2 linked regions of the Terriglobus roseus genome follow. Each later gene encodes a partner of the first gene's protein in a complex. Links are inferred from orthologs where the notes say so. Each region holds a gene or a part of one and is shown in the gene's direction. Other genes may lie near its edges.

Region 1 (4,064 bases):
TCCTCTTCCACGTGGACGGCGTTCAGGCAGTCGGCAAGATTCCGGTTGACGTGCAGAACGACAACATCGATCTGCTCTCCATGTCCGGCCACAAGATCTACGGACCGAAGGGTGTTGGCGCGCTGTACGTTCGCCGTCGCAACCCGCGTGTTCAGCTCGTCTCGCAGATTGACGGTGGCGGCCACGAGCGCGGCATGCGTTCCGGAACGCTCAACGTCCCCGGTATCGTTGGCCTCGGTAAGGCCTGCGAAATCGCTGGTGAAGAGATGGAAGCCGAGACCAAGCGCCTGACCGAACTCCGCGACTACATGAAGGCGAAGTTTGAAGCCGCTCTGGACTACGTTCACGTCAACGGCAACATGGAGCACCACCTGCCCGGCAACCTGAACATGAGCTTCGTCTACGTCGAAGGCGAGAGCCTGCTGATGGGCATCAACGACATCGCAGTCTCCTCCGGTTCGGCCTGCACCTCGGCCACGCTGGAGCCCAGCTACGTGCTCAAGGCCCTCGGCCTCGGCGACGACGTTGCACACAGCTCCATCCGCTTCGGCCTCGGCCGCTTCAACACCAAGGAAGAAGTGGACTACGTCAGCGACAAGCTCATCGATACGGTGCTGAAGCTCCGCGAACTGAGCCCGCTGTACGAGATGGTCAAGGAAGGCATCGACCTGGAGTCGGTCGAATGGACCGCTCACTAAGGAGTGCTTGATGAAGGAGCCGACCGGCAAGACCTGGCTTACCACCATGTTGTTCACATGGGTCTCCAGCATCGCCGCCGGCTACTTCTTCCACACGCCGCTCACCTGGCGTGAGGCGTTTAAAACATTCGACTACTCCGTCGCGTTTGCGACAGTAGTTTGGCTCATCGCCCTGGCCCGTTGGCACAGGGGAATTATCAAGGGTTAGCGTCCGGCAGGGATTTGCACTGAAAACTGACCGGAAGGCATCTAATTAACGTATTCGCTCAACAGGAGACGAACATGGCATACAGCGATAAGGTAGTCGATCACTACGAGAATCCGCGGAACGTTGGAACGCTCGACAAGAACGCGCAGGAAGTGGGCACCGGCCTGGTTGGCGCACCGGAGTGCGGCGACGTGATGCGTCTGCAGATCAAGGTCAACCCGGACACGCAGGTCATTGAAGACGCAAAGTTCAAGACCTTCGGCTGTGGTTCGGCCATCGCCTCCTCCTCGCTCGCGACGGAGTGGGTGAAGGGCAAGACCATTGACGAAGCTCTCGCCATCTCCAACACGGAGATCGTGAAGGAACTGGCTCTGCCCCCGGTTAAGATTCACTGCTCGGTACTGGCAGAAGACGCCATCCGTGCAGCCATCGGCGACTGGAAGAAGAAGAACGTCGGCGCAGAAGAGCTAGCCGCAGCGGCTCACTAAGCATTAGGATTCGGCGGGACAGGCAAGCGCCTGTTCCGCCGTGTCACTCTGCGGTAACCGGACTGATGGTTTCTTTGATTGGTTCCACGGAATCGGCCGGAAAACCGCCGAGGCGTGCGTGTTCGCGGATCAGCTCTGCATTCGGTGCCACGTAGATGCAGTAGATTTTGTTCGGCGTCACGAAAGACTCGACCCACTGAATCTGTGGCCCCAGGTTGCGCAGCACAGAGCACGATGTCTGTGAGATAGCTTTTAGCTGCTCCGCCGTCAGGTCGCCTGCTCCCGGCAACGTTCTTTCAATCAGAAACTTCGGCATGCGAAACTCCTTTTCATCACTCGCTGCCAACATAGCAGCGCATGTTGACTGGTGTCGCAACAGAAATGCAGCTTCAACCACTAAAATCCGCGATTCGTAAGACTGGCCTTTGCGCCGCGCTCCTGGTCTTCCTGGCGTCCAGCACCTTAGCGCAGCAGGTCGTGCAACGCGGCACCTTCGGTCATCCCGGTGCGGTGTTTGATGAAACCGAACAGTGGACTTCGCCGCTTTCTCTTGCAGAAGACCATGACGTCATCATCTACATGCCGGATACGTCCACGCCGCAGTGGTTGCAGCGTAACTACAGCAACTACCTGAACAAGGGCACATACGTCCTGTCGCTGTTCACGTTCTATCGCACGCCAGCGGCCTGCCGAGCCAACCAGATTGCATGGGGCCTTGGCGACGCCGCACACCTGAACGCCTGCGTTGATATCGCTTACCGCGTGCGTCGTGCGTTGATTGATCCAGTGTCAAAGTCCATCACCTTAGAGGCTGCGGCCATGGTGGATCAGAACGGCAACATCCAGCCCTCCAGCGTGCAGGAAGATCGTGTCTTTCGCACTTGGGATCAGCTTGATACCAACACGCAGACCGCGCTGAAGAAGGCCGATGAACTGATCAGCGCCGAGATGAAGATTTACGATGCGCGCCAACAGAGCCTGCGCTAGCAAAGGAACACAACTATGTCGGTAGTAGGAATCAGCAGCACCACCAGCAAGGAAATGAGCGCACCTGCCCCCGCAGCAGGTGCTGCACCCGTGTACTCAAGCCCCATCGTTCCGCCTGTTTCCGCGCCGCCGGACAACGCAAAGGCACAGAACATCCAGGTGACGGAAAAGGCGTTGAAGCGCATCCGCTCCGCCATGCAGAAGGAAGGCGTCTCCGCTGAGCAGGGCGGCCTGCGCGTGGGCATCACGGGTGGTGGCTGCAGCGGTCTCTCGTATAACATCCGTTTCGATTCGCAGGCCCGCGAGCGTGATCGCGTGTATGTCTACGAGCAGGAAGGTGACAAGGTGCAGATCTTCGTCGACCCCAAGAGCTTCCTGTACCTCAGCGGCATGACGCTCGACTTCGAAGAGACGCTGATGCGCCAGGGCTTCAACTTCATCAACCCCCACAGCACCAAGAGCTGCGGCTGCGGATCGTCGTTCACCGCGTAACCGCATGCAGGCGATTCTGTCCCAGCCATTGCAAGAGGTTGATGGTCAGTTATCTCTCGAATACCTTGGCACGGACCTCAGCGACGTGCATAAGGTTCCGGTGGCAGCATGGCTCATGAGGAACCGCGCTGGAGATGAGGTCGGGGGCATCCGCTTCCGACTGGAATCCACGCAACACGTTCTGCTTTACGCTGGCCACATCGGGTATAACGTTCATCCCAAACATCGGGGTAATCACTACGCGGCGCGCGCTGTGCGGCTTCTGGTCCCCATCGCAAAAGCAATAAAGATTGATCCCCTCTGGATCACGTGCGATCCGGAGAACATGGCGTCTCGCAGAACGTTGGAATGGATTGGCGCGGACTACGTTGAAACCGTGAATGTCCTCTACAACAACGCGGTTTTTCTTGCTGGCCACCCACGCAAGCGACGCTACCGTCTCAGTACTTCGATCGCAACAAACGATGGACAGATACCATCAGAAGAGAAGCCATGACCTACTTCGAAGTCTTCAGCCTGCCCACGAAACTCGCGCTCGACACAGCATCGCTTGAGAAGAGCTTTTACAAGCTTTCGCGCGAGTTCCATCCGGATCGCTTCGCCTCCAAATCCGCAGAGGAACAGGCGGAAGCCACAGAGAAATCCTCGCTGCTGAACGACGCTTACCGCACGTTGCGCGATCCCATCCGTCGCACCGAGTACCTGCTGGAACTGGAAGGCATTGAGCTTGAGGAACAGTCCGTAAAGGCTACGGAATCCGCGCGCGCTTCAGGCACGGAGAAGAAGCAGATTGTCCCTCCCGATCTTCTGGAAGAGGCCTTCGAACTGAACATGCAGTTGGAAGAGATGAAGATGGCAAAGCAGATGGGCGATGACGACCCCCAGCTTCGCAAAGATCTTGAAGCTGCAAAGTCCAACTTCACCGCCATGCTCGACGACTCACAGAAACAGTTAGAGGCTCTCTGGACCAAGTGGGACGCGGCTGTGGACACGGACGACGCTACTGCAAAATCTTCGTCGAAGGACGCGATGGTGGCGCTGCTCAATCGCCGCAGCTATCTGCGAAACCTCGTGCGCGACGTCAACGCTGCACTGGAGTAGTCAGTAGCTACTCCAGCCAGCGCAGCCGGTGTCTTACGCACCCAGCGCCAACAGAACCCAGCCCGCCAGCCCGCCACCCAGCAGCGGCCC
Region 2 (4,377 bases), 2.8 Mb from region 1 along the record:
GTGAGCAGTTGCGGTTAACCGTAGAGAAGGTGAAAGAGCGCCAGGAATTCGAGCTGATCAATAATGCAGACTATGGCCTGCTGAGTAATGTCGATCCGGCGTTCAAGGTTCAGCCCCGCGCTGGCTCACCGACTCCGGATGACATGGATGAGTTGATCTCGAGGGTGTGGAAAGAGCCCGCATTCTTCCTTGCACATCCCGCGGCTATTGCGGCGTTTGGTCGCGAATGCACACGTCGCGGCGTTCCTCCGCCGACGACAACCATGTTCGGATCGCCGTTCCTCACATGGCGCGGTTTGCCCATTGTTCCTTCCGATAAGTTGACGGTAACCGAAGGCAAGACGAACATCCTATTGCTGCGTACAGGTGAGAAGAAGCAGGGCGTTGTCGGCTTGTTTCAACCCGGGCTGCCCGGTGAGCAGACTCCTGGCCTCTCGGTTCGTTTCATGGGGATTGATCGCAACTCCATGGCGTCCTATCTCATTTCGCTTTATTGCTCAGCGGCCGTCCTCACTGAGGACGCACTTGGTGTGATTGAGAACGTTGAAGTAGGCAACTACTATGACTACCAGTGATCAGGACAAAGCTCGTGGCTTCGCGCCAATAGTAGTTGAAGGCGCAGGTGGGGACCCGCGAGGTGCAATGTCGTCCGCACCAGCGGGTGCTTTGGACCCAGCGATGCTTGCGCAGATGGCGAATGAGTTCTTTCGTTCGATGCCAGGGCCGCTGAGCCAGGTTGGTGGTGCGCAATCGGCAGTCATTGTGCCCAGCATGGTGCCACAGTTCGGAGGTACGCCTTCGTCCATGTTCACTGGTGCTCCGCTTGACAAGCTGCCGAACGAAGCGGATGTGCATCGACAGTCGAGTATCGATACGTCGGGCTTTCGGCCTGAGCTTTCGGCTGCTCCTGCATCCGTGAATGCGGCTCCGTTCACGGATGCACGGTTCCCTCCGGCACCATCACTTGATGCTGTTTCTCCGTTTGGACAGCCTGCGTTTGAATCACCGTTTCCACTCTTCGATGCGGCAGTGCCTTCTATCCCTGGACTGAGCGCGATGCCAACGGAAGACGATGTAAAGGCTGTCCTGAATTCCGTGTCGTCGTTGTATTTTCTGCAGGACGCCGGAACTCTTTCCAAGCCCGCTTCGACAAAGTCTGCTTCAGCAAGCAGTGCAGAGATATCTCCTTCATTGCTTCCGGACCTCCACCTACCACGCGGGCAGTTTGATGTGAATGCCGTGCGTAACGACTTTCCCATCCTTAAGGAACGCGTCAACGGCAAGCCTCTTATCTGGCTTGACAATGCAGCCACAACGCAGAAGCCCCAGAGCGTGATCGATCGTCTCTCGCACTTCTATGAGCACGAGAATTCGAATATTCACCGAGCAGCACATGAACTTGCCGCTCGAGCCACTGACGCGTATGAGGATGCCCGCGAGAAGGTTGCACACTTCCTGAACGCCCCTTCTACCAAGGAAGTCGTCTTCGTTCGTGGCGCAACGGAAGCTATCAACCTCGTCGCGAAAAGCTGGGGACGTCGACACATCGGTAAGGACGACGAGATAGTCATTAGTTGGATCGAGCATCATGCGAACATCGTTCCGTGGCAGATGCTTGCTGCGGAAACGGGCGCACGCTTGCGTGTCGCTCCGGTCGACGATGATGGGCAGATCCTGTTAGATGAATACGAGAAGCTGCTCAACCCAAAGACGCGCCTTGTATCGATCACTCAGGTAGCAAACGCTCTTGGTACGATCACGCCGGCGCGGCAAATGGTGCAGATGGCGCATCGCTACGGAGCGCGTGTGCTTGTGGACGGAGCGCAGTCGGTATCGCACATGAGCACGGATGTGCAGGCGCTTGACTGCGACTTCTTTGTATTTTCCGGTCACAAAGTCTTCGGGCCTACGGGTATCGGTGTGCTTTACGGCAAGCCGGATGCCCTTGCGGAGACACCTCCCTGGCAAGGCGGCGGCAACATGATCGTTGACGTTACGTTTGAGAAGACGATCTATCATCCACCACCGGCGCGCTTTGAGGCTGGCACAGGAAATATTGCCGATGCCGTCGGACTTGGCGCCGCCATCGACTACGTTGAGCAGCTTGGCATGGAGAACATTGCTCGTCACGAGCATGATCTTCTCATCTATGCAACCAAGCTGCTGCGGACGATTCCTGGCTTGCGGCTAATTGGCACAGCCAAGGAAAAGGCAAGCGTCCTTTCCTTTGTTCTCGAGGGTTACAAGACGGAGGAGGTCGGCGCTGCATTGAACCGCGAAGGGATTGCCGTACGTTCGGGCCATCATTGCGCGCAGCCCGCACTTCGTCGATTTGGTGTCGAGACAACAGTGCGACCTTCACTAGCGCTCTACAACAACTACGACGATGTCGATGCGATGGTTGCCGTTCTACGCAAGTTGAAAAACACGGAAGCGTAGACGGCCCCGATAGATGAGAGAGCGTCGACGATTTGCCGGGACAGAAGCGACACTTCTGTCCCGGCTTTCTTCTAGCGGGAATCATTGTGACTGATTGGGTGTGCTTGTCCGGCGGTGGAGCAACGGCGCAAGATGGTCATGGCCGCCTGGAACTGTGTGAGCCGCAAAAGATATAGCTCCTACTGGATGACGGCTTGGCTGAAGCGTTCCATCTCTTCCAGTTGCGGGCTGAACTGCAGTAGCAGCAGGTTAACGCCAGCTTCTTCGAACTTTCCTACTTGTTCCTGGACTTGATCCGGCGTGCCATACAGTTTGGAGCGAAGGCCTCGGTTAGAAACGGAATATTCTTCGATCGACATCTTCTGCTCAAGCTGGGTACCTTGCAGCCACTGCTGATAGTTGGCAAATCCGCCCGCGTTGTCGTTGACATTGGTGATCCGGTTCAACTCGTTCTGAACGTCTTGCTCAGAGTCACGGACAAACGCGTATCCAGCTAGGCCGAATTGCATAGGAGGCAGATCGAAGCGTTCTCGACGTTCGCGCATGTCCGCAATCTTTGCGGCAACGTATTCCGGTGAATCACCGTGCATGACATAGGCGTCGCATTTCTGTGCGATGAGATTCTTTGCAGCTTCCGATTCGCCACCGGCATAGATGACAGGTCGGGGAGAGCGCACTGGCTTCGGCTGAAGGACTGTGTCTTCCACCCGGTAATACTTGCCACTGTGGGTGTAGTGATCCTGCGTCCACAGGCTGTTGATCACGTCGAGCCATTCCGAAGTGCGGCCGTAGCGATCGTCGTGCTTCTCGAAGTCCACGCCATACATCCGCGCTTCCTGTTCCCACCATGAGGAGACAACGTTCAACGCGAGTCTTCCGTTGCTGATGTTGTCGATGTTTGCAGCCTGTTTCGCCAACAGAGCAGGGGAGTGAAATGTGGGACGAACAGCCACCATCAACTCTAACGACTCAGTGATTGCTGCCAAAGCGGCGGCAGTGGACCAGGCATCGAGGCTCGGTGCTTCTATACCCTTAATGTCGTTGAGGTTCAGCTCCGCAATAAGTGAAAGATCAAAACCGATCTGCTCGCTACGACGGGCGAGGCGGCTGACATAGTTCCAGCTTGCCTCCATGCCTTCATCTTCCACATTGCGAAGCCAGCCACCGAAGACGGGCATCCAGTACCCGAAGCGCATCGAGTGATTAGACGGCACGCTTCACCTCTTCGATGAGAAAGTCTGCGAGGTTCTCAACGGGGTTGAAGCCGATCACACGCGGAGCATCCGCAACGAAGTTTGAGAGAGCATTGACGTCGTAATAGTAGATCTCGCCGTCACGATCGTCGACGATGTATTCAATACCACCCACATCAATGCCCGCAGCCTGCACAATGCGTTCGATCTTAGCGATCACCTCTGTTGGCGGAGTATAGCCTTCGACCTTCAGGCCTGATTTAGCTGCCTCCAGCACGCAGGCGTTGTTGAGTGCCTCGCCCCGCGCTGTCTGGCAAATGTCTGCGGGGCACAGGTCGAATGTTTCGCCATTGAGATAGACATGGATGGCATAAAGATACTTGCCTCCGAGTGTCTCAACGCGCGTGATGTAGCCTCCGCGTGCGGGAACAAATTCCTGTACAAGAGCGACATTGTCGTAGCCCAGATCAATCGCCCCAGTGCGGATACCTTCTTCCAACTCGGCCTTCGTGTTGAAACGAACGATACCTTTGCCGCTACCGCCAATGTTTGCCTTCACAATGATCGGGAAGCGCAGACCTTCTGAAGCAGCGAGTGCCTGTTGTGGGGTGTGAATAATTCGCGAGTGGAGATACCGGATACCAAGTGAACGTAGCAGCGAGTGCTGGGCAGCTTTTGAGACCTCATAACGAAACGCCTTCGCACCATTGATGACTCGGACGCCGAGCAAGTCCAGATGGTCAAG

Evidence for each region. The genes of interacting proteins can lie anywhere in the genome.
Region 2: the proteins of iscU (region 1) and BLT38_RS05220 are in contact, whole or in part, in a solved structure (PDB 5XT5), measured with the Bacillus subtilis proteins. The link is inferred for Terriglobus roseus from one-to-one orthologs.

Annotation. Positions count from the first base shown.
Region 1 is NZ_LT629690.1:4,022,518-4,026,581, reverse strand. The notes cover bases 1-2,687. They hold iscU (Fe-S cluster assembly scaffold IscU), read left to right. Parts: upstream 1-980; coding sequence 981-1,394; downstream 1,395-2,687. Other genes in these bases: BLT38_RS16795 (HesB/IscA family protein), read left to right, coding at 2,397-2,687; BLT38_RS16800 (hypothetical protein), read left to right, coding at 1,752-2,381; BLT38_RS16805 (DUF4242 domain-containing protein), read right to left, coding at 1,438-1,710; BLT38_RS16815 (hypothetical protein), read left to right, coding at 709-906; BLT38_RS16820 (IscS subfamily cysteine desulfurase), read left to right, coding at 1-698. Outside these bases: more of BLT38_RS16795, read left to right, coding at 2,688-2,873; BLT38_RS16790 (GNAT family N-acetyltransferase), read left to right, coding at 2,878-3,369; Fe-S protein assembly co-chaperone HscB, read left to right, coding at 3,366-3,974; BLT38_RS16780 (MIP/aquaporin family protein), read right to left, coding at 4,008-4,064. UniProt on the Bacillus subtilis protein: Part of the SUF-like system that mediates the biosynthesis of iron-sulfur (Fe-S) clusters. Acts as a sulfurtransferase and thus transfers sulfur from SufS to SufB.
Region 2 is NZ_LT629690.1:1,230,666-1,235,042, forward strand. Bases 1-3,000 are described here. They hold BLT38_RS05220 (family 2A encapsulin nanocompartment cargo protein cysteine desulfurase), read left to right. Parts: upstream 1-561; coding sequence 562-2,439; downstream 2,440-3,000. Other genes in these bases: BLT38_RS05215 (family 2A encapsulin nanocompartment shell protein), read left to right, coding at 1-575; BLT38_RS05225 (LLM class flavin-dependent oxidoreductase), read right to left, coding at 2,619-3,000. In the rest of the region: more of BLT38_RS05225, read right to left, coding at 3,001-3,635; BLT38_RS05230 (ATP-grasp domain-containing protein), read right to left, coding at 3,643-4,377. UniProt on the Bacillus subtilis protein: Type II cysteine desulfurase that acts as the initial step in the SUF-like Fe-S cluster assembly pathway.